DNA from 4 places in the Streptomyces sp. NPDC006296 genome. Region 1 is predicted to be linked to each of the others. Evidence: riboswitches for the same ligand, from Rfam matches in the RefSeq annotation. Region 1 holds a riboswitch; each other region holds the start of a gene.

The links. Region 1 has a riboswitch for cyclic di-AMP ahead of ABZ172_RS05655 (transglycosylase family protein). Riboswitches for the same ligand answer to the same signal wherever they lie in the genome.
Region 2: linked by a shared signal. The riboswitch ahead of ABZ172_RS12310 (M23 family metallopeptidase) and the one ahead of ABZ172_RS05655 (transglycosylase family protein) in region 1 are both predicted to bind cyclic di-AMP.
Region 3: linked by a shared signal. The riboswitch ahead of ABZ172_RS04265 (C40 family peptidase) and the one ahead of ABZ172_RS05655 (transglycosylase family protein) in region 1 are both predicted to bind cyclic di-AMP.
Region 4: linked by a shared signal. The riboswitch ahead of ABZ172_RS17290 (M23 family metallopeptidase) and the one ahead of ABZ172_RS05655 (transglycosylase family protein) in region 1 are both predicted to bind cyclic di-AMP.

Annotation. Positions count from the first base shown of each region.
Region 1 covers NZ_JBEXRT010000005.1:157,237-162,525, reverse strand. Annotated here, with positions in the region: gene ABZ172_RS05675 (Ppx/GppA phosphatase family protein) at 1-8, opposite strand, end outside; gene ABZ172_RS05670 (DUF501 domain-containing protein) at 43-585, opposite strand; gene ABZ172_RS05665 (septum formation initiator family protein) at 674-1,144, opposite strand; gene eno (phosphopyruvate hydratase) at 1,238-2,524, opposite strand; gene ABZ172_RS05655 (transglycosylase family protein) at 2,842-3,534, opposite strand; cyclic di-AMP (ydaO/yuaA leader) riboswitch at 3,535-3,704, opposite strand; gene ABZ172_RS05650 (transglycosylase family protein) at 3,995-4,975, opposite strand; gene ABZ172_RS05645 (cytochrome P450) at 5,081-5,289, opposite strand, start outside.
Region 2 covers NZ_JBEXRT010000014.1:10,489-15,777, reverse strand. Annotated here, with positions in the region: partial or broken gene ABZ172_RS12320 (MerR family transcriptional regulator) at 99-200, shown strand; gene ABZ172_RS12315 (PP2C family protein-serine/threonine phosphatase) at 340-1,497, shown strand; cyclic di-AMP (ydaO/yuaA leader) riboswitch at 1,731-1,883, shown strand; gene ABZ172_RS12310 (M23 family metallopeptidase) at 1,895-2,935, shown strand; gene ABZ172_RS12305 (aldo/keto reductase) at 3,158-4,102, shown strand; gene ABZ172_RS12300 (PrsW family intramembrane metalloprotease) at 4,356-5,289, opposite strand, start outside.
Region 3 covers NZ_JBEXRT010000004.1:123,390-128,678, forward strand. Annotated here, with positions in the region: gene ABZ172_RS04245 (TetR/AcrR family transcriptional regulator) at 1-11, opposite strand, end outside; gene ABZ172_RS04250 (ABC transporter permease) at 124-1,116, shown strand; partial or broken gene ABZ172_RS04255 (ATP-dependent Clp protease proteolytic subunit) at 1,205-1,492, shown strand; gene ABZ172_RS04260 (hypothetical protein) at 1,500-1,808, shown strand; cyclic di-AMP (ydaO/yuaA leader) riboswitch at 2,150-2,346, shown strand; gene ABZ172_RS04265 (C40 family peptidase) at 2,350-2,820, shown strand; gene ABZ172_RS04270 (ATP-binding protein) at 2,882-3,313, opposite strand; gene ABZ172_RS04275 (8-amino-7-oxononanoate synthase) at 3,576-4,724, opposite strand; gene bioB (biotin synthase BioB) at 4,870-5,289, shown strand, end outside.
Region 4 covers NZ_JBEXRT010000022.1:3,242-8,530, forward strand. Annotated here, with positions in the region: gene ABZ172_RS17280 (pitrilysin family protein) at 1-903, shown strand, start outside; gene ABZ172_RS17285 (pitrilysin family protein) at 930-2,312, shown strand; cyclic di-AMP (ydaO/yuaA leader) riboswitch at 2,516-2,684, shown strand; gene ABZ172_RS17290 (M23 family metallopeptidase) at 2,697-3,497, shown strand; gene ABZ172_RS17295 (GntR family transcriptional regulator) at 3,742-4,446, shown strand; gene ABZ172_RS17300 (HPr family phosphocarrier protein) at 4,611-4,892, opposite strand; gene ABZ172_RS17305 (GNAT family N-acetyltransferase) at 5,058-5,289, shown strand, end outside.

The DNA of each region.
Region 1 (5,289 bases):
CGGGTCATGGGGCTCCTGTGCTTGTACGGGTACCGCGCGGGGTCAGGACGCTTCGGGTGCGGCGTCGGGTCCGCACGGCGTGACGCACGGGCCCTTCGCCCACCACTGCGGCAGCATCGCGATCGCCTCGTCGCCCAGCGGGTTCACCCCGGGGCCCGCCACCAGCGAGTGGCCGACCAGGACGTGCAGGCACTTCACCCGGTCCGGCATGCCGCCGGCGCTCGGGAAGCCCTCCAGCACCTCGATGGCGTCGCGGCGCGCGAGGTAGTCCTCGTGCGCGGCGCGGTAGGCGGCGGCCAGCTCGGGGTCCGTCGCCAGGCGCTCGGTCATCTCCTTCATGACCCCGTTGGCCTCCAGCGTGCCGATCGCCGACGCCGCACGCGGGCAGGTGAGGTAGTACGTCGTCGGGAACGGCGTGCCGTCCTCCAGACGGGGCTGCGTCTCGACCACGTCCGGATTGCCGCAGGGGCAGCGGTGCGCGATGGCGCGCAGCCCGCGCGGCGGACGGCCGAGCTGCAGCTCGAACGCGGCGATGTCCGCAGCGGTGGGGGTGGTGGATTCGGTCTGCGGAGGGGGCGTGTCCATGCCTGCCTTGAATGTCATCGGTCGGACGGTGTGGATCGGTGCGGGGACGGGGCACGGTCCGTGCCCGGGGTCCCGCACCGGTGCGGGGTCATTCCCGGTCGGCGCTGTCGACGCCGTCCCAGAGGTTCGAGTGCCAGGGCCGCCCCGTCGCCCCCGGCTCGCCCCGGCTCACGTCGGCCGCGTCCGGGTCGACCACCGTATAACCGGTCTCGCCGGGCAGCACGTAGTGCAGGTGCTGGCGGGCGAGACGGCGGACGTACGCGTCGTCCTTGAGCCGCGCCTTCTCGTCGCGCAGCTCCTCGGTCCGCAGGTGGGCCTCCTGGGACAGCCTCTCCTGCTCCGCGATCTGGTCGCGCTGGGAGATGTACTGCCGCATGGGGTACGCCAGGGCGACCACCAGCGAGCAGACGATCAGCGCGAGGAACGCGGCCCGGCCGGTGAGCCGGGAGCGCCGGGCCTGCCGGCGGTTCTGGGACCGGTAGACGCGGGCAGCCGTCTGCTCTCCCAGCAGCCGCAGCCTGGTCGCGGTGGAGAACCGGTCGCGGTCCTTCCCGGCCATGTCTCACGCCTCCCCGTTACGCACGTCCGTCCCCGCACACGGTACGGGACCGGATGCGGGGACGGACGGAGGCTGGTGCTCCGGACCGGGGCGTCAGCCCTCGAAGCGGAACCGCGGGAACGCCGAACGTCCGGCGTAGACCGCGGCGTCGTCGAGGATCTCCTCGATGCGCAGCAGCTGGTTGTACTTGGCGACGCGGTCCGAGCGGGCCGGGGCACCGGTCTTGATCTGACCGCAGTTCACGGCGACGGCGAGGTCGGCGATGGTGACGTCCTCGGTCTCACCGGAGCGGTGGGACATCATGCACTTGAAGCCGTTGCGCTGGGCCAGCTCGACGGCGTCGAGGGTCTCGGTCAGCGAACCGATCTGGTTGACCTTGACGAGCAGGGCGTTGGCCGAGCCCTCCTCGATGCCGCGGGCGAGGCGCTCGGGGTTGGTGACGAACAGGTCGTCACCGACGATCTGCACCTTGGAGCCGAGCTTGTCGGTGATGACCTTCCAGCCCGCCCAGTCGTCCTCGTACAGCGGGTCCTCGATGGAGACCAGCGGGTACGCGGAGACGAGCTCCTCGTAGTACTCGGTCATCTCGGCGGCCGAGCGGGACTTGCCCTCGAACTCGTAGACGCCGTCCTTGTAGAACTCCGACGCGGCGACGTCGAGTGCGAGCGCGATGTCGCGGCCCGGGACGTAACCGGCCTCCTTGACGGCCTCGATGATGAGGTCGAGGGCGGCGCGGTTGGACTCCAGGTTGGGCGCGAAGCCGCCCTCGTCGCCGAGGCCGGTGGAGAGGCCCTTGGTCTTCAGGACCTTCTTCAGCGTGTGGTAGATCTCCGCACCCCAGCGCAGGGCCTCGGAGAAGGACTCGGCGCCGATCGGCGCGATCATGAACTCCTGGATGTCCACGTTGGAGTCGGCGTGCGAGCCGCCGTTCAGGATGTTCATCATCGGAACGGGCAGCAGGTGCGCGTTCGGGCCGCCGAGGTAGCGGAACAGCGGGAGGTCGGAGGCCTCGGAGGCGGCGTGCGCCACGGCCAGCGACACGCCGAGGATGGCGTTGGCGCCGAGGGAGCCCTTGTTCTCGGTCGCGTCCAGGTCGAACATGGCCTGGTCGATGAGGCGCTGCTCGGTGGCGTCGTAGCCGACGAGCTCCGGGCCGATCTGCTCGATCACGGCGAGGACGGCCTTCTCGACGCCCTTGCCCTGGTAGCGGTTGGGGTCGCCGTCACGAAGCTCGATGGCCTCGAACGCTCCGGTGGAGGCGCCGGACGGAACAGCAGCACGTCCCGTGCTGCCGTCGTCGAGGCCAACCTCGACCTCGACCGTGGGGTTTCCCCGGGAGTCGAGGATTTCCCTGGCTACGACGACGTCGATGGACGGCACGAGGCATCTCCTTCTGGGATCTGACACTGGTTGGGCAGGGTCACTGTGGCCTTGCTGCACGAGCCTAACCGGCCCGGCCCGCTGCGTCGGCCGTCCGCCCGTCCCCTGGGACGAAAAAGGACCCAAGGGCATGCAGAACGGGCAAAGCTTCAGAATTTTACCGGCGGGTAACCACAAGACATGAACACGCGCCTTCGGGGCCGGCCCGCGACCGCACCCGCCGCGGGGGTGCCGGAGACGGCCCCGGCCCGGCACGCGGGGGGTCTGCGCGCCGGGCCGGGCCGTCGGGGCAGGAGGGGACCCCGAGCGGTGTGCGACTACTTCAGGTGGAGCTGCTGACCCGGGAAGATCAGGTCCGCGTCGTCGACGATGTCGTCGTTCAGCTCGAAGAGCTTCTCCCAGCCGCCCTTGACCTTCTCGGCGCCGGCGATCTTGCTCAGGGTGTCGCCGGCCTTCACCTTGTACTCGCCGTCACCCTTCTCGACCTTCTGGCCGGTCGGGGTGGTGACGGTCTTCTGGGGGGCCGTGCGCTTCTCGCTGCGCGTGGTGGGCTGCTCGGCCTTGCGCTCCGGCGCGGCCTGCGGGGCCGTGTCGCCGTTCTTCGCGGAGCCGGTGTCGACACCCGGGTCCACACCGTCGTCGGTCAGGCCGCCGGCACCGGCACAGGCCCAGGCGCCCGGGCCCTGCAGGTCGAGGAGCTTCTCGGCGACGGCTATCTGCTGGCTCTTGCTGGCCAGGTCGGCGCGGGCGGCGTACTGCGTGCCGCCGGCGGCGGCCCAGCTGGACTGCGAGAACTGCAGGCCGCCGTAGTAGCCGTTGCCGGTGTTGATGGACCAGTTGCCACCGGACTCGCACTGGGCGACGGCGTCCCAGGTGTCGACGGAGGCGGCGGAGGCGCCGGTCGCGCCCATCAGCGGCACGGCGACGGCGGCACCGGTGACACCGGCCAGGGTCGCGATGCGGACGGCCCTGGACGGGCGACGGTGCTTGCCCTTGCTGGAAAGCAGCATGGTTCTCCTCACCGACGCCTACGAGGTGAGCTGTCGGGTTCGGGCCTGTGAGTTGCCCGGCCGTCCGCAGTCGCGGGCGGCTTCACCCCCAGCCGGCCCTGCCCGTCGTACGACGGCCGGGTCCGGCACCTACCTGGTTCCCCCGCTCCTGCCTACGGCGCTTTACGCGTCGGTCCCCTTCGGCCGACGGCAGGATTCGGCGTGACGGTCGAAGGTGCCCGCGGTGCGAGCGGCTCCGACCGTAGACACACACAACCCCGACATTCAAAGGCGGACATCACGGTCAATCAGCCCGTAACGATCCAGTTGTGCGGTCCGTTTTCGCAGGTCATGACCGCCATGGGCGGACCGGCCGGACAAGACGTACGAGGGGAAGCAAAGAGACCCATGTCTCACTCGCGTACACGTGGACACAGGCCTCTTCACCAGCCCCGTTCCGGGGGCGTCTTCCCGCTGCCGATCAGCCGGCCGCCGCGGTCTCCGCCCCGTCGGCCGCCGCGTCCGCCGCGAGCCCGAGGTCCAGGCTCTGGCCGGGCAGGATCAGGTCCGGGTCGGAGCCCAGCTCGGTCCTGTTGGCCTCGTAGAGAGCGGTCCAGCCGCCCGGGAGCTCCTGCGCGTCGGCGATCGCCCAGAGGTTGTCGCCCTCGCGGACGGTGTACGTCCCCTCGGCGCCCTGGCGGGCCTCGGCGTCGCCGCGCGAGGCGTGCCGGCCGGACTCGCGGCCCTCGCCCGCCGCCGCACCGGCGCTCTCCTCGGCGGCCGGGGTGCCGCGGTGCTTGCCGCCCTTCGCGGTGCCACCCGCCGTCGCACCGGACGCCTCGGGGGACGGGGTCGCGGACGGCGACGCGTCGGCCTTGCCCGCGCCCTCGGTCTTCTCCGGCTCGCCCGTCTTCTCCGGCTTCTCCGCGCCGGCGGACGCGTCCGTGTCGGCCGCCGCGTCCGCGTCGGCCGCCGTGTCCGCGTCGTCCGCCGTGTCCGCCGGGTCCGACGCCTCGGCCGAGGGGGTGGCGGTGTCGGTGGGCTCGGCGGTCGGCTCGTCGCCCGGGTCGACGCCGGGCAGGGCGCCGTCCAGCGCCAGCCCCGAGATCACGGCGCAACTGGGCCACGCCTGCGGGCCCTTGTCGTCCAGCAGCTTCTCGGCGACCGAGATCTGCTGCGAACGGCTCGCCAGGTCGGCGCGGGGCGCGTACACCGTGCCGCCGTAGTCCTTCCAGGTCTCCTGCGAGAACTGCAGGCCCCCGTAGTAGCCGTTGCCCAGGTCGGCACTCCACATGCCGCCGCTCTCGCATTCGGCGACCCGGTCCCAGGTCGAGGCGTCGGCGGCCTGCGCACCGCCCGCGGCGAGCAGCGGGATGGCGATGGCCGAACCGGTGACGCCTGCGGCGACGACGATGGCGGGTGCCTGACGAGGGCGGCGGTGTCTGCCGTTCGCGGAGCCCATGGGTTTGCCTTCCGTGTGACTGACATGTGAAGGGTGAGTCGAACGGTGAACCTAGCCGTACTCGAACGTGTGTCACAAGTCGATGCAGCGGAGATCACGCGAAAGTCACAGAGTTGACGGTGTGTCACCGTTTGCGGGACTGCGCCCCGGCTCGAACTCCACCGGAAGGGTGCGCAGTCCCCGCATGATGAGCCCGCCGCGCCAGCGCAGATCGGCGGGATCCGCGGCCAGCCGCAGGTCAGGGAGGCGCCGCAGCAGGGTCGCCAGCGCCACCTGCCCCTCCAGCCGGGCCAGCGGCGCCCCGAGGCAGTAGT
Region 2 (5,289 bases), on a different contig from region 1:
GAGGATCCGGGCCCCTGTCGTGTACCGCCGCACGGTGGTGCGGAGCCGGGTGGGTCCGGCGGCGGTCACCGTGCGCGGACCGGCTCCGGAGGGCGCGGGTCGCCGATCCCCGCTTCGGGAGCAACTACGATCGCCACGGAGACGGAACCGCCGTCTCCGTACGGGATGCACTGACGACTCACGCGCAGCGCCGGCTCTCCGGCCGACCCCCGGAGCGCGGTGCTCCGGCGCGCTCCTCCCTTCGGCCCATGACGAGCCGCCCTCCGGCGCGGCTCCGGGCGGCCGGGGCGGGGCGCGGTACCGTCCGCAGCCGTGGGTGGACCGGGCAGGAGCACACAGGTGGGGAAGCGGGACGGAAGGCGAGGGCGCGGTGCCGGGGGATCCCGTTCCCGGCGGTTCGTGCGCGCCCTGCCCGCGCTGATGATCTGCGCCGGGGTGGCCTTCGACCTGGTCACGCCGACCGAGGTGACCGCGGTGCCGCTCTTCGCCGCGGCCCCGCTGATCGCCGCCCCGTTCTTCTCGCTGGCCGGCACGGTGCGGGTCGGGGTGGCCGCGGTCCTCGTGGTGTTCGCCCTGCGGTTGTCGGGCGGCGCGGTCTACGGGGTCGTGTCGATCACGGATCTGCTGACCCTGGTGACCGTCGCGGCGCTCTCCCTCGTCATCAACCTCGTCGTGCGCCGCGGGAACGAGCAGCTGGCCTCGGCGCGGGTCATCGCGGAGACCGCGATGCGCGCGGTGCTGCCGAAGCCGGAGGACCGGATCGGCGGACTGCTGGTCGCCGCGCGGTACGAGGCGGCCCAGGCGGACGAGTTCGTCGGCGGTGACCTGTTCGCCGTCGCGGACACGCCGTACGGGGTGCGCCTGGTGGTGGGGGACGTCCGGGGCAAGGGGCTGGACGCCGTGGCGGCGGTGGCCGTCGTGATCGGGGCGTTCCGGGAGGCCGCCGAGCAGGAGATGTCGCTGGAGGGGGTGGCCCAGCGGCTGGAGCGTGCGCTGGCCCGGGAGGGCTCGCGCCGGGGCGGGCTCGACTCCATGGAGGGGTTCGTCACCGCGGTCCTGGCGGAGATCCCGGCCGGCTCGGACACCCTGCGCGTCATCAACCGGGGCCATCCCGAACCGCTCGTGCTGCACCCGGACGGGGCGCTCGACGTGCTGGCGCCGACCGCGCCCGCCCTGCCGCTGGGGATGGGGCTGGGTGCGTGGCCCGACCGGTCGGACGAGTGGACGCTGCCGGCCGGGGCGATGCTGCTGGCGTTCACCGACGGGCTCTCCGAGGCCCGGAACATGACCGGGGTCTTCTACGACCCGGCCGCGCGGCTGCGCGGCCGGCTCTTCCCGGGGCCCGAGGAGCTGCTGTCCGCGCTCACCGACGACGTACGGCTGCACACCGGGGGCCGGTCGACGGACGACCTGGCGCTGCTCGCGGTCGCCCGTCCGGCGAGGGGCCAGCAGGAGCGGCGGACCACCGTGAAGATCGTGCGACGGGACAGTGAATGAACCGTCGCGACCGTCGGTAGTCGAAGGACCCCGCTCCGCATAACATATGACGCACCGTCAGAAACGGGCGGCTGGATTCACCCTGCTCAACTCGACCGTTTGCGCCCGTTTGAGCCCTGTAAGTCCAGGGCGGAGGCGTGAACGATCTGTAGGAACAGCTTGGAATCGGACCCGTGTGTCTATTAACGTTCGATAACGCAGCACGGTCGTACAGGCCGCCGCAAGAGGCGGCACCGTGCGCAGCGCCGAATTCCGCAAGGGAACCGGGGAACCACCTACATGGGGTGAATCGGACACCTGTGTCTCGTGAGAGGCAGAGGGGCCCGTAGGAGACCTTCCTGCTCCGAACCCGTCAGCTAACCCGGTAGGCGAGAAGGAAGGAAAGGAGAGCGCCCACGTGGCGTCAAATCAGCCTGCCCCCGAGGCTCCGGCACCCTTCAGGACCGCCGGCTTCGGTGACGAGGACAGGTCGTGGGGGGAATGGAACCCCACCGAGGAGTCCGTCCGTCCCGTACGCGGCCGGCATCGCGTGGCCAAGCAGCGCGGCCTCGCCCGTAGTTCCACCGTCCTCGGCGTCGGTGTCATCGCGGCCGTCGGTGCGGGTGGCATGGCCACCGCGCAGAGCAAGCCGCCGGTCTCCATCTCTCTTCCCGATTCCATCGCGGACAACCTTCCCGACGCCAAGTCCCTGCCCGGCGTCGGCGCGTTCATGTCCAGCGACTCCGGCGCGGACCACGAGACGGTCGCCGCGTCCGCCCCCCTCACCACCGCGGGCATCACCGCCGCCGAGGCCGAGCAGGGCGCCACCGACGCGGGCGAGGCGCTGCGCGCCCGCATCCTCCAGCAGGCCGAGCAGCAGCAGGCCGGCGCCGAGGCCGAGGCGAAGGCGGCGGAGGAGCAGGCGGCGGCCGATGCGGCCGCGGCCCAGGCGGCGAAGCGGCAGAGCGCGGCGGAGGCCGAGGCCGCCGCGAAGAAGAAGGCGGCGGAAGAGGCGGCGAAGAAGAAGGCGGAGGCCGAGCGCCTCGCCAAGCTCGCCGCCAGCTACGCGGTCCCGACCTCGTCGTACTACATCAGCTCCACCTTCGGTCAGGCCGGTTCGATGTGGTCCTCCGGGCACCACACGGGGCTGGACTTCGCGGCGCCGACCGGTACCCCGGTCAAGGCCGTGCACAGCGGCACGGTGAAGTCGGCCGGCTACTCCGGTTCGTACGGCTACCGCACGGTCCTGGAGCTCGACGACGGCACCGAGGTCTGGTACTGCCACCAGTCCTCGATGGACGTGACCGCCGGGCAGAAGGTCACCACCGGCCAGACCATCGGCCGTGTCGGTGCCACCGGCAACGTGACGGGTGCGCACCTGCACCTGGAGATCCACACCCCGGACGGCACGGGTATCGACCCGATGAGCTGGCTCCGCGGCAAGGGCCTCACGATCTGATCCCCCGCGCGCCGGTCACGGCGTGGCAGTACCCCGGCGGCCCTGACGCACGACCCCCCGACGTCAGGGCCGCCGGCCTGTCCGGGGCGGTCGCCGGTCCGCCCCGCCGCTGTCGTGGGGCCGTCCGCCGCTGCCCGGCCCGGAGTACTCCGGACCGGCACGGTCCGGGGCGCACCGGCGTGGAGCGGAATAGTTGCTTCCGTCGATGGGTTGTCCTTGGGCATGACATCTCTGCGCCCTCTCGGTTCCTCAGGCCTCCAGGTCTTCCCCCTCGCCCTCGGCGGCAACGTCTTCGGCTGGACGGCCGACGAGGAGCGGACGTTCGCCGTCCTCGACGCGTACGTGGCGGCGGGCGGCAACTTCATCGACACCGCCGACTCCTACTCCGCCTGGATCCCGGGCAACCAGGGCGGTGAGTCGGAGACGCTCATCGGTGCGTGGCTGGCGGCCCGGTCCCGCCGCGACGACGTCGTCATCGCCACCAAGGTCGGCGCCCACCCCGCGTACAAGGGGCTCTCGGCCACCACGATCAAGCAGGCGGCCGAGGCGTCCCTGCGCCGGCTCGGCACCGACCACATCGACCTGTACTACACGCACTTCGACGACGAGAGCGTCCCCGTCGAGGAGATCGTCACGGCGCTCGACCAGCTGGTGAAGGCGGGGACGGTGCGGGAGATCGCCGCCTCCAACATCAGCCCCGAGCGGCTCCGGGCCTCCCTGGAGTTCTCCGAGCGTGAGGGCCTGGCCCGTTACGTCGCGCTGCAGCCGCACTACAACCTCGTCTCCCGCGACACCTACGAGGGCGCGCTCCAGGAGACCGCGGCCGCCGCGGGTCTCGCCGCCGTGCCGTACTTCGCGCTCGCCGCGGGCTTCCTCACGGGCAAGTACCGGCCGGGGACGACCGTCGAGAGCGCGCGGGCCGAGGGCGCGGGCAAACACCTGGCGACCGAGCGGGGCCGCGCGGTGCTCGCGGTGCTCGACCGGATCGCCCAGGAGCACGACGCCGAGATCGCCACGGTCGCCCTCGCCTGGCTGGCCTCCCGGCCCACCGTGGCCGCGCCGATCGCCTCCGCGCGCACGGTCGAACAGCTGCCGGCGCTGGTCGCGGTGGCGGACCTCCGGCTGACCGAGCGGGAGCTCGCGGAGCTGACCGAGGCATCCGCCTGAGACCCGTTCGGCGCCCGGCCCCGGCCCCGGCCCCGGCCCGAGACCGCACGGCCGGGCCCGGCGCGGGTGACCCGACGCCCGGGTCCGGCGCCTGTGAACCGTCCGGCCGGGCCCGGAGCCTGTGACCGGACGTACCGGGGCCGGGGTCCGCGGGCGTCCTACGCTGGTCCGTCTGCCGTCTGCCGTCTGCCGTCTGCCGTCTGCCGTCTGCCGTCTGCTGGCCGGGCGTCCGGCGTCGGCCGGCGGGCAGCCCTCAGACGGGCGGTGTGCGGCGGTCGCCGTCGTCCAGATACGGGTTGTAGCCGCCGTAGTGCCGGTGCGGCGCGGGCAGTTGCTGCGGAGCCGGGCCGCCGGGGGCGTACGGGCGCGGCGGCGGCACGGGCAGCCGGTGGGTGCGCAGCCGGCCCGTCGCATGGGCCGCGTACGTCAGCGCGGGGCCGGCGATCTCCCGGCGCTGCCACAGATGGTGCAGCAGCTCCTGCTCGCGCGGGGCGAAGTCCGGGCCCGCGCCGTCGTGGCGGGCCCTCCGGCGCAGCATGGCCAGGGACGTCGCGAACGACTCGTACTCGGCGACGGCACGGGCCGCCGCCTTGCCCCGGGCGCGGTCGGGGTGGCTGTTCCAGTGCCGTGCCATGTCGCGGGCCATGCCCCGCGCCCGCATCGAGGCGAGGGCGAGCGGCTCGGCCGGGGCCAGCCAGCCGGCCGCGGCGTACACCGGCAGTTCGGTGGAGAGGGTGCGCAGCTCCCGCTGGCGCGCCCAGACCGCCAGCCAGGTCACCAGGCCGAACGACGGCATCATGAAGAGGCCGTACACGAGGTAGAAGCCGTACGGTCCGAAGGCCGTGGAGCCGTTCCACAGGGCGTGCATGCCCATGGCGAGGACGATCCCGAGCAGCGGCAGGACGACGCGGCGCACCCGGTGGCGCGCGCCGCCGAGTGCGGCGATGCCGAAGCCGATCCCGGAGAGCACGGTGAACAGGGGGTGCGCGAACGGCGACATCACCACGCGGACGAAGAAGGTCCCGGCCGTCACCGAGGCGAAGCCCGAGGTGCCGAGCTGCTGGTCCTCACCGAATGCGTTGCCCAGGTAGAGGATGTTCTCGGTGAAGGCGAAGCCGGTCGCGGTGAAGCCGGCGACGACGATGCCGTCGACGACTCCGCCGAACTGCCGTCTGCGGAAGAGGAAG
Region 3 (5,289 bases), on a different contig from region 1:
ACGCGTGCCATGGTCACCAATCTAAAACGAACGTTCCTTCTTGACAACTCTCCACGACCGGCGCCACAGTGTCCGCGTAGTACAAAACGAACGATCCTTCTCTTTGAATCGGAGGCAGTCGTCATGCCTGCTGCGCCGAACCGCCGTGCGGTCGCGGTCATCCTCCTCGTCCCGCTGATCGTGTCGCTCGCCCTCTGGGCCTTCTCGTGGCCCGCCGCTCGGATCGCCCCGCGCGGCCTGCCCGTGGGGGTCGCGGGGGCCGCGCCGGCGGCCGATCAGCTCCAGGAGCGGTTCGAGCAGCGCGAGGGCGCCTTCGAGATCCACCGGTACGACGACGCCGCCGCGGCCCGCGAAGCGGTCGAGGACCGGGTCGTATACGGCGCCGTGGTCGTCACCCCGCAGGGGCCGCGGCTGCTCACCGCCTCGGCGGCCGGCCCGGTCGTCGCCCAGCTGCTGACCGAGGCGGTCAAGGGGGCCGCACCCGCCGGGACCTCCGTACCGGTCACCGACGTCGTCGCGGCGCCGCAGGCCGATCCGCGCGGGGCCGCCCTCGGTGCGAGCATCCTGCCACTGGCCCTGGCCGGCGTGGCCGCGGGCGCCCTGGCGACCTTCACGGGACTGCGCGGCTTCCGTGCGGCCCTGACCCTGGTCGGTGCGTCGGCCCTGGTGGGGGTGGCCGCCACGGCGATCGCGCACGGCTGGCTGGGCGTGCTCACCGGCGCCCCGTGGACGGAAGCGGGGGCCATCGGTCTCACCGTGCTCGCCATGGCGTCGGCCGTGGCGGGCCTGGCGGCGCTGCTGGGCACGAAGGGCATAGGCCTGGGGGCGCTGCTGATGGTGCTGCTCGGCAACTCCTTCTCGGGCGTCACCAGCGCACCCGAACTGCTCCCCGAACCGGTGGGAATGATCGGCCAGTGGCTGCCGCCGGGCGCGGGCGGATCGCTGCTGAGGTCGGTCGCGTTCTTCGACGGCGCCGCGGCGTCCGGCGCCGTGCTGACCCTGGCGGCGTGGGCCGCACCGGGCCTGGCCGCCGTGCTGATCGGGGGCCGCCGCAAGACGGCGGACGCCCCGGCCGCGCTCCCCGGTCACCGTCCCGAGCCGGCCCTCACGAGCTGACGGCCCACCGGAACGCCCAACGAGGCAACGAGGCAACGAGGCAACGAGGCAACGAGGCAACGAGGCAAGGTTCCTCGGGACCACGGCACACCGACATGCACCGCCCGGCGTCCGGGTACTCCTTCAACAACCCGCGCCGGGCGAGCCGGTGCGGGGTCGGCCGTCCGATCCCGGCTCGCAGGCCCGTGCGTTGAGGGGCGAGCGCAAGCTGTCCCGTCCCGCACCGGCCCGCCGCACGGGTCGTCCCACGGGACGGATCGGCGTCGGCATCGGACGGGACACCGTCCTCGGCGCCGGGACCGCCTCGGCGTTCGGGCGGGTAGAACACATCCTGGAGAACCGCACGCCGCCCCAGCCGCCGCATCCGTCGAGGTGAACGCCCGATGCTCCCACCCAGGTTCCCTCCGCTCCCCGCACTGACCCGCGCCGAGGCCGAGTTCATCGACTGCTATCTGGAGGTGCTCGACCAGGTCGGGCGGATCAACCCCGCACGGGGCAGCGACACCTACGGAGCGCTCCGGGCGGCTCAGGCACTCGCGTCGCGAGCCGTCGCCCTGCGCGACTCGCTCACGCTGATGCACGAGCGGGGCGAGGCTCAGATCCATGCGGACACGCTGGCCAGGGCGCTGCGGCTGCTGGACGGCGAACGCCGCGCGGGGCGGGTCGGCCTGCCGCCGGAGCCGTCGAGTTGAGCGGTTCCCGCACCGACTCGCCGAACACATACGCCCATTCGGCACCCCTGTGCGACACGCCCGACGGGCCGACGAATTCCGCTCGCTCGATCGGCGTAGGCGGTCCCCCTCCCGAGGGACAGCCCAACTTGCGCATCCAGCGCGGACACTGAACGGATTTTATCGTTCCGTCGCTGGTACGCGGCTGGTCGGTGCCGGCCGTCGCGGCTCCGCGCCGACCGCGTCCACCCGATCGGACGAATCGTGACGACTCTCACAAAAGGCCGATCCGGACAGGAAATCCGGCAGTCGGTGCGTAAAGATCCCTGGGACGACAAGCCCCCGCCGCCGCGGCGGGGCGGTCCGGGCGGACGCCGAGTCCTGCCGCCGCCCGGATGTCGGGTCGACAGAAGTGGATCGGCAGGAGTGGAGGACCCGAGCACAACGGGCCGGCCGGACGTCCGGACGGCCCTCGGGGTGAAGCCGCAGTACGCGGCCGGGCAACTTCGCCAGCCCGAACCCGACAGGTCATCCTTCACAGGCGGCTGACGAAGGGTTGCGCATGACTGCGCAGGTTCATGTCCCGTCTCTGCTCTCCCGGGTCGGTACGGCCTGGGTTCTGACCTTCGCCGTGGGGACCACCGTGCTGGCCCCGGGCTTCACGCACTACGCCGAGGCAGCCACCCACTCGACGAAGGCACTGAACGTCGCCGCGTCGAAGAAGGGCGCTCCCTACCGGTGGGGCGCCACCGGCCCCCACCGGTTCGACTGCTCCGGGCTCACCCTCTACTCGTTCGGGAAAGCCGGCAAGAAACTTCCCCGCACGGCGCAGCAGCAGTACAACACCACCCGCCACATCTCCAGGTCGCAGCGGCAACGCGGCGACCTGGTCTTCTTCCACGCGGGCCGCGGGGTGTACCACGTCGGCATCTACGCCGGCAGCGGGAAGATCTGGCACTCGCCCAAGGCCGGGGCGGTGGTCAGGCTGGAGCGGATCTGGTCCGGGAGCGTCTGGTACGGAAGGGTGCGCTGACCCGACGCGCCGCCCGGCTCACCGCCGGGCGGCCCCAGGCCCGCGTGGGTGCCGGGCGGCCTCAGGCCCGCGTGGGCGCCGGCCAGGGCAGGGCGATGGACACGGTCTTCCCGCCCTCCGGGGTGGGGCTGACGCTGAGCCGGCCGCCGTGCTCCCTCGCCAGGGCCCGGATGATCATGATGCCGCGGCCGTTGTCCTGCCGCACCGCGGCGGGCAGCCGCTGGGGCAGGCGGGGGTGGCTGTCCGTCACCCCGAGCCAGAAGTCGGCGTCCCGGTCGAGCTGGAGGTCCACGGTGAAGGTGGGCGACTGCCCGAACGTGTGCTGGACGACGTTGGTGGCGAGTTCCGAGACGATCAGCTGGATGGTGGCGGCGGTCTCCCCGTCCTCCGGGAGGCCCCACTCCGCGAGCACCCGGGCCACGTACTTCCGGGCCGCGGACACCGAGACCGGATCGCTCGGCAGAGTGACGTGTGCTTCCTGATGGTCCGCCATGGCGATGCCGTCCTTTCCGCCCGACCGGCCCGGGGCCGGCCAGGATCGCGCTTCGCGCCAGACTGTCACCGAAACGGTCCTGCATGAAGGGCTTCCACCAAGATCGGCGTCCGTCCATCGCCCGAACCGGTGAACTCCGCCGCCCGGCCGTGTCCGGAAACGACCTCGGGGGCCCGGAAACCGCCCGGGGCCCCCGAGCGGCCGCAGCCCTCTCCGGGCCGGCTCATGTCGTGGACGGCGCTCCGGACCGCCCGGCACTGCGTCAGGCGACCGGCAGCGGCGCGGTGGCGAGGATCGTCGCCACGGCCGCCTCGATCTGGTTCCGCGTCAGATCGGCGCGTGCGGTCAGCCGCAGCCGGGAGATCCCGTCCGGCACCGACGGCGGCCGGAAGCACCCGACCGCGAGCCCCGCCGCACGGCAGTCGGCGGCCCAGCGCACCGCCGACTCCGCGGTGGGCGCCTGCACCGACACGACCGCGGCGTCCGGACGGACGGCGGTCAGCCCGGCCGCCACCAGCCGGGCGTGCAGTTCGACGGCGACGGCGCCCACCCGCGCCGCACGTCCGGGTTCCCCGCGCAGGACGCGCAGCGCGCCCAGGGCGGCGCCTGCGGCGGCCGGCGCGAGTCCGGTGTCGAAGATGAACGTACGGGCCGTGTTCACCAGGTGGCGGATGACCCGGGCGGGCCCGAGGACCGCTCCGCCCTGGCTGCCGAGGGACTTGGACAGGGTGAGCGTCGCGACGATCCCCTCGCCGCCCGCCAGCCCGGCGGCCGCGACCGCGCCGCGCCCGCCCTCCCCCAGGACACCGAGCCCGTGCGCATCGTCCACCACGAGCGGCGCGCCCGCCTCGCGGCAGACCTCGGCGAGCGCGGTCAGCGGGGCGGCGTCGCCGTCCACGGAGAAGACGGAGTCGGTCACGGCCAGCGCCCGTCCGGTGTGCGACCGGAGTGCCGCGCGCACGGCCTCCGGGTCCGCGTGCGGGACGACGGCGGTGGCGCCCCGGGAGAGCCGGCAACCGTCCACGATCGAGGCGTGGTTGCCCGCGTCGGAGACGATCAGCGAGTCCTGGCCGGTGAGCGCCGTGAGCACGGCGAGGTTGGCCGCGTAGCCGGAGGAGAACACCAGGGCGGCCTCGAAGCCGCAGAAGGCGGCCAGTTCGTCCTCCAGCTCGGCGTGCAGCGCGGTGGAGCCGGTGACGAGCCGGGAGCCGGTGGCGCCCGCGCCCCAGGTGCGTGCCGCCTCGGCAGCCGCCGCCGTGACGTCGGGGTGCCTGCTCAGCCCGAGGTAGTCGTTGCCGGCGAGGTCCAGCAGGTCCGTCTCCGGGGCCCGGGGGCGCAGCGTCCGGACGAGTCCGGCGTCCGTGCGGCGCCGGGCCTCGTCGTCGATCCAGTCGAACGGGGCGTAGGGCATGAGCAGGTCCCTTTTTTGTAGGCAGCTCACAGACCCTAGCCGGGTGCGCAACAGGCCAGGGTGTGGCAATACACACAGCATCGGCCTGCCGTCCTGTCCGGTTCCTCCTTGGCCGATGGCGGTGCCGTACGTCAGGATCAAGGCCATGGACCTGCTGAACACGCTGGTGGACAAGGGGCTGCGGCGCGAACTGCCGACCCGGGACGAAGCGCTCGCCGTACTGGCGACCTCCGACGACGAACTGCTCGACGTGGTGGCCGCGGCCGGAAAGGTGCGCCGCCAGTGGTTCGGCCGGCGCGTCAAACTCAACTACCTGGTGAACCTGAAGTCCGGGCTCTGCCCCGAGGACTGCTCGTACTGCTCGCAGCGGCTCGGCTCCAAGGCCGAGATCCTCAAGTACACCTGGCTGAAGCCGGACGAGGCGCAGAAGGCAGCCGCCGCCGGGGTGGCCGGCGGTGCCAAGCGGGTGTGCCTGGTGGCCAGCGGCCGGGGGCCGACCGACCGTGACGTCGACCGGGTGTCGCAGACGATCGAGGCCATCAAGGGGCAGAACGAGGGTGTGGAG
Region 4 (5,289 bases), on a different contig from region 1:
TACGGCACGGCCTTCGAGAGGCTCACCGCGCTCGCCTACCCGGAGGGCCACCCGTACCACCACACCCCGATCGGGTCGATGGCCGACCTGGACGCGGCGACGCTGGAGGACGCGCAGACGTTCTTCCGCACGTACTACGCGCCGAACAACGCGGTGCTCTCCGTCGTCGGCGACATCGACCCGGAGCAGACGCTCGCCTGGATCGAGAAGTACTTCGGCTCCATCCCCTCTCACGACGGCAAGCAGCCCCCGCGGGACGGCACGCTGCCCGGCACCATCGGCGAGCAGCTGCGCGAGGTGGTCCACGAGGAGGTCCCCGCGCGTGCCCTGATGGCCGCCTACCGGCTGCCGCACGACGGCACCCGCGCGTGCGACGCCGCGGACCTGGCGCTGACCGTGCTCGGCGGCGGCGAGTCGTCCAGGCTGCACAACCGCCTGGTCCGCCGCGACCGCACGGCCGTGGCCGCGGGATTCGGGCTGCTCCGGCTGGCCGGCGCCCCCTCGCTGGGGTGGCTGGACGTCAAGACCTCCGGCGGTGTCGAGGTGCCGCAGATCGAGGCGGCGGTCGACGAGGAGCTGGCCCGCTTCGCCGAGGAGGGGCCGACCCCGGAGGAGATGGAGCGGGCCCAGGCGCAGTTGGAGCGCGAGTGGCTGGACCGGCTGGGCACCGTCTCCGGCCGCGCCGACGAACTCTGCCGGTACGCCGTCCTGTTCGGTGACCCCCAGCTCGCCCTGACCGCCGTGGGCCGCGTCCTCGACGTGACGGCCGACGAGGTCAAGGACGCCGCCCGGGCGCACCTGCGCCCCGACAACCGTGCGGTCCTGGTCTACGAGCCGGTCGAACCGGCCGAGGAGAACCACGGTGCCGACGGCACCGACGCGCACGAGGGGGCCGACAAGTGACCGACGCCGCCGTGACTGGAGTAGCGATGGAGTACCACCCGCAGCCGACCGCCGGCGAGGCCCGGCCGTGGGCCTTCCCCGCGCCCGAGCGAGGCGCCCTGCCCAACGGGCTGACCGTGCTGCGCTGCCACCGCCCCGGCCAGCAGGTCGTCGCCGTGGAGATCTTCCTCGACGCCCCGCTGGACGCCGAGCCCGAGGGGCTGGACGGCGTCGCCACGATCATGGCGCGCGCGCTGTCCGAGGGCACCGACAAGCGCTCGGCGGAGGAGTTCGCCGCCGAGCTCGAGCGGTGCGGCGCCACCCTGGACGCGCACGCGGACCACCCGGGGGTGCGGGTGTCCCTGGAGGTCCCGGTCTCCCGGCTGGCCAAGGCGCTCGGCCTGGTCGCCGAGTCCCTGCGGGCCCCCGCCTTCGCGGAGAGCGAGATCGAGCGGCTGGTGGGCAACCGGCTCGACGAGATCCCGCACGAGCAGGCCAACCCGGCCCGCCGGGCGGCCAAGCAGCTCTCCAAGGAGCTCTTCCCCGCCACGGCGCGGATGTCGCGTCCGCGCCAGGGCACGGAGGAGACGGTCGGCCGGATCGACGCCGCCGCCGTGCGCGCCTTCTACGACGCCCACGTCCGTCCGTCCACCGCGACGGCGGTCGTCGTCGGCGACCTCACCGGGGTGGACCTGGACGCGCTGCTCTCGGACACCGTCGGCGACTGGTCGGGCGATGCCGGGCAGGCCCGGCCGGTGCCCCCGATCACCGCGGACGACACCGGGCGCGTCGTCATCGTGGACCGTCCCGGAGCCGTGCAGACGCAGCTCCTGATCGGCCGTATCGGCGCGGACCGGCACGACAGCGTGTGGCCCGCCCAGGTGCTCGGCACGTACTGCCTGGGCGGCACCCTGACGTCGCGGCTGGACCGGGTCCTGCGCGAGGAGAAGGGCTACACCTACGGGGTGCGCGCCTTCGGCCAGGTGCTGCGCTCGGCCGCGCCGGGCTCCTCGTCCGGGCCGGCCGGTGCGGCGATGCTCGCCATCAGCGGTTCCGTCGACACGGAGTCCACCGGCCCCGCGCTCGACGACCTGTGGAAGGTCCTGCGCACCCTGGCGTCCGAGGGGCTCACCGACGCCGAACGCGAGACGGCCGTGCAGAACCTCGTGGGGGTGGCCCCGCTGAAGTACGAGACGGCCGCCTCCGTCGCGAGCACTCTCGCAGACCAGGTGGAGCAGCACCTCCCGGACGACTACCAGGCGCAGATGTACGCGCGTCTGGCGGGCACCGGCACGGTCGAGGCGACCGCGGCGGTGGTCAGCGCGTTCCCCGTCGACCGGCTCGTCACCGTCCTGGTCGGGAACGCCGCGCTGATCGCGGAGCCCGTCAGGGCGCTCGGCATCGGCGAGGTGTCGATCGTCACCGGCTGACCGGTCCCGGCGGGACAGGACAGGACGGAACCCCCGGCGGGCGCAGGCCCACCGGGGGTTCCGTCTTTGTCTGATTTAAGGGGTATGGGCGCATTCATTCTGTGGGATGTGCGACAAAAGGCCCTTTCCGTTTGGTGGCCGAAAGTGCCCCGCTCTAGCGTCGGCTCGGCTGTCCGCCGGACGACTGCCGCGCCCGCGGCGCCGGACAGCCATCGCCGAGTCCCCGTCAGGCGCGAGCCTGGGGAGCCGGGGACCCGTGAAGTCCCTGGGGTGAATCGGTTCTCCGTGCCTCGTCAGTGGGCCGGCGGCCCGTAGGAGACCTTCCTGCTCCGAACCCGTCAGCTAACCCGGTAGGCGAGAAGGAAGGAAAGGACCAGCCCCTCCATGGCGTTCATCCGTGCCACCGGGAAGCATCGTGCCCCGAGCCGCCTGACGCGCAAGAGTGCCAAGGCCGCCGGCATCGCAGCCCTGGCCACCACCGGCGTCATCGGCGCCACCGCCTCCCCGGCACTCGCCGCGGACCCCGAGACCGCCGCCGGAACCGGACTCACCCAGACCGTCGCGCTCGACACCACGCTCGCCGCCCAGATCGAGGCCCAGGCGAAGGCGCAGCAGCGCCAGGCCGACGCCGCGGCCAAGGCCGCCGCGGAAGCCGCGGCGAAGGCGAAGGCCAGGGCGAAGGCGAAGGCCGAGGCCGAGCGCAAGGCCGAGGCCCGCGCCAAGGAGGCCCGCGAGGAGAAGGCGCGTGCCGCCCGCGCCGCCGAGCGCGCCCGGCTGAACGCCTTCCACCTGCCCGTCGCCGGTTCCCACGTCACCACCGGGTACAAGTCCGGTGGCGCCCTCTGGTCCTCCGGCAGCCACTCCGGCGTCGACTTCCAGGCCGCGTCCGGCACCTCCGTCGTCGCCGTCGGCTCCGGCACGGTCGTCGAGGCCGGCTGGGGCGGCGCGTACGGCAACAACATCGTGCTCAGGATGAAGGACGGCACGTACACCCAGTACGGCCACCTCTCCTCGATCGGGGTCTCCGTCGGGCAGAGCGTCGGCTCGGGCGAGCAGATAGGCATCTCCGGCTCGACCGGCAACTCCACCGGCCCGCACCTGCACTTCGAGGCCCGCACCACGCCCGAGTACGGCTCGGACATGGACCCCGTCGCCTACCTGCGCGCCCACGGCGTCCAGGTCTGACCCCACGCACCGCGCGGGCGCACCCCTCTCGCATGCACCCGCCCGTCACGAAGGCCCCGGCACCGCCGGGGCCTTCGGCGTACCCCGGCGCGGCCGTGCGCCGGAGCTCCCGCGGAAGTGCTCCCCGGCCAAAAGATATCCATGGATTCCACCCCGCCGTCGGAAATTCGGGCCGGTTGCAATAGAGTCGCAGAACAGGCGTCGGTCGGCCGCGTTTCGCGGGGATTAAGGCGGAGGTTCGGACATGCGCATTCCCGCGCATTCGGTATGCACGGCAATCCGTGACGACATCGTCTCCGGTGTCTTCGAGCGGGGCGGCCGCCTCACCGAAGAGGTGCTCGCCCGCCGCTACGGCGTCTCCCGCGTGCCCGTGCGCGAGGCGCTGCGCACTCTGGAGTCCGAGGGCTTCGTCGTCACCCGGCGGCACGCCGGCGCGTGCGTCGCCGAGCCCACCGAGCAGGAGGCCGCCGACCTCCTGGAGATCCGCATGCTGCTGGAGCCCCTGGGTGCGGCCCGTGCGGCGCAGCGCCGCACCGAGGCCCACCTCAAGGTGCTCCGCGGCCTGGTCAGGCTGGGTCAGGAGCGGGTGCGCAGAGGGGAGGGCGAGGACCTGCGGTCGCTGGGTGGCTGGTTCCACGAGACGCTCGCGCAGGCGTCGGGCAGCCCCGCGCTGATCGCGCTCCTCACCCAGCTGCGGCACAAGATCGCCTGGATGTACGCCGTGGAGCAGCCGGCCCGCCCCGCCGAATCGTGGGCCGAGCACGGTGCCCTCGTCGACGCCGTCGCCCGCCGTGACGCGGAGCGGGCCAGGGCGCTCGCCGTCCAGCACGCGGAGCGGGCCACGGCCGCCCACCGGCTGCGCCGGGCGGACCTGCCGGCGCAGCAGTCGGGTGCGGCCCGGGTGAGGAATTCGCAACATCCCGTAAACATCGCGGGCGTCCGCCATTAACAAGGACGCCGTATACAAAGAGGGTGAATATCGGGGGCCTGTTTTCCGCTGCCCTGATCCAGGTATTCACCATTCTTCTCGCATCCGGGAAAAAGAACGAGCCGCGGCCCCCGTCAGGGTGCCGCGGCTCGTCCGGAAAGAATTCCGACCCGGAGCGGTCGGAGTCAGACGGTCTCCGGGAGCTCCTCGAGCCCCTCGGCGACCAGCTTCGCCAGCCGGTCCAGGGCGACCTCGGCGTCGTCCGCCTCGGAGGCGAGCACGATCTCCTCGCCGCCCTGGGCGCCCAGGCCGAGCACCGCGAGCATCGACGCGGCGTTGACCGGGTTGCCGTCGGCCTTGGCGATCGTCACGGGGACGCCGGAGGCCGTGGCGGCACGGACGAAGATGGAAGCGGGACGGGCGTGCAGGCCCTCGGCCCAACCGACGTTGACGCGGCGCTCAGCCATGGTTCTGCCCTTCACGTAACGATGAGTTGTCTAGACCAGTCTCTCATGCGGTGCGGGCTGCTGTACCCGGTACCGCCACCGGTCGCTCATCGCCCCGGCGGCCCCCTCAGCGTGCCCGTGCAGCGATCCCGCCGCGACCGGTGTCCCGGGTCGTAGGCTTTGGCCATGGAGCCCACTGCGGAGCAGAGTCCGCATCACGCGTACCCCGACCACTGGGAGGCGGACGTGGTGCTCCGCGACGGTGGCACCGCGCGCATCAGGCCCATCACCACGGACGACGCCGAGCGGCTGGTCAGCTTCTACGAACAGGTGTCCGACGAGTCGAAGTACTACCGCTTCTTCGCCCCGTACCCACGGCTCTCCGCCCGGGACGTGCACCGCTTCACCCATCACGATT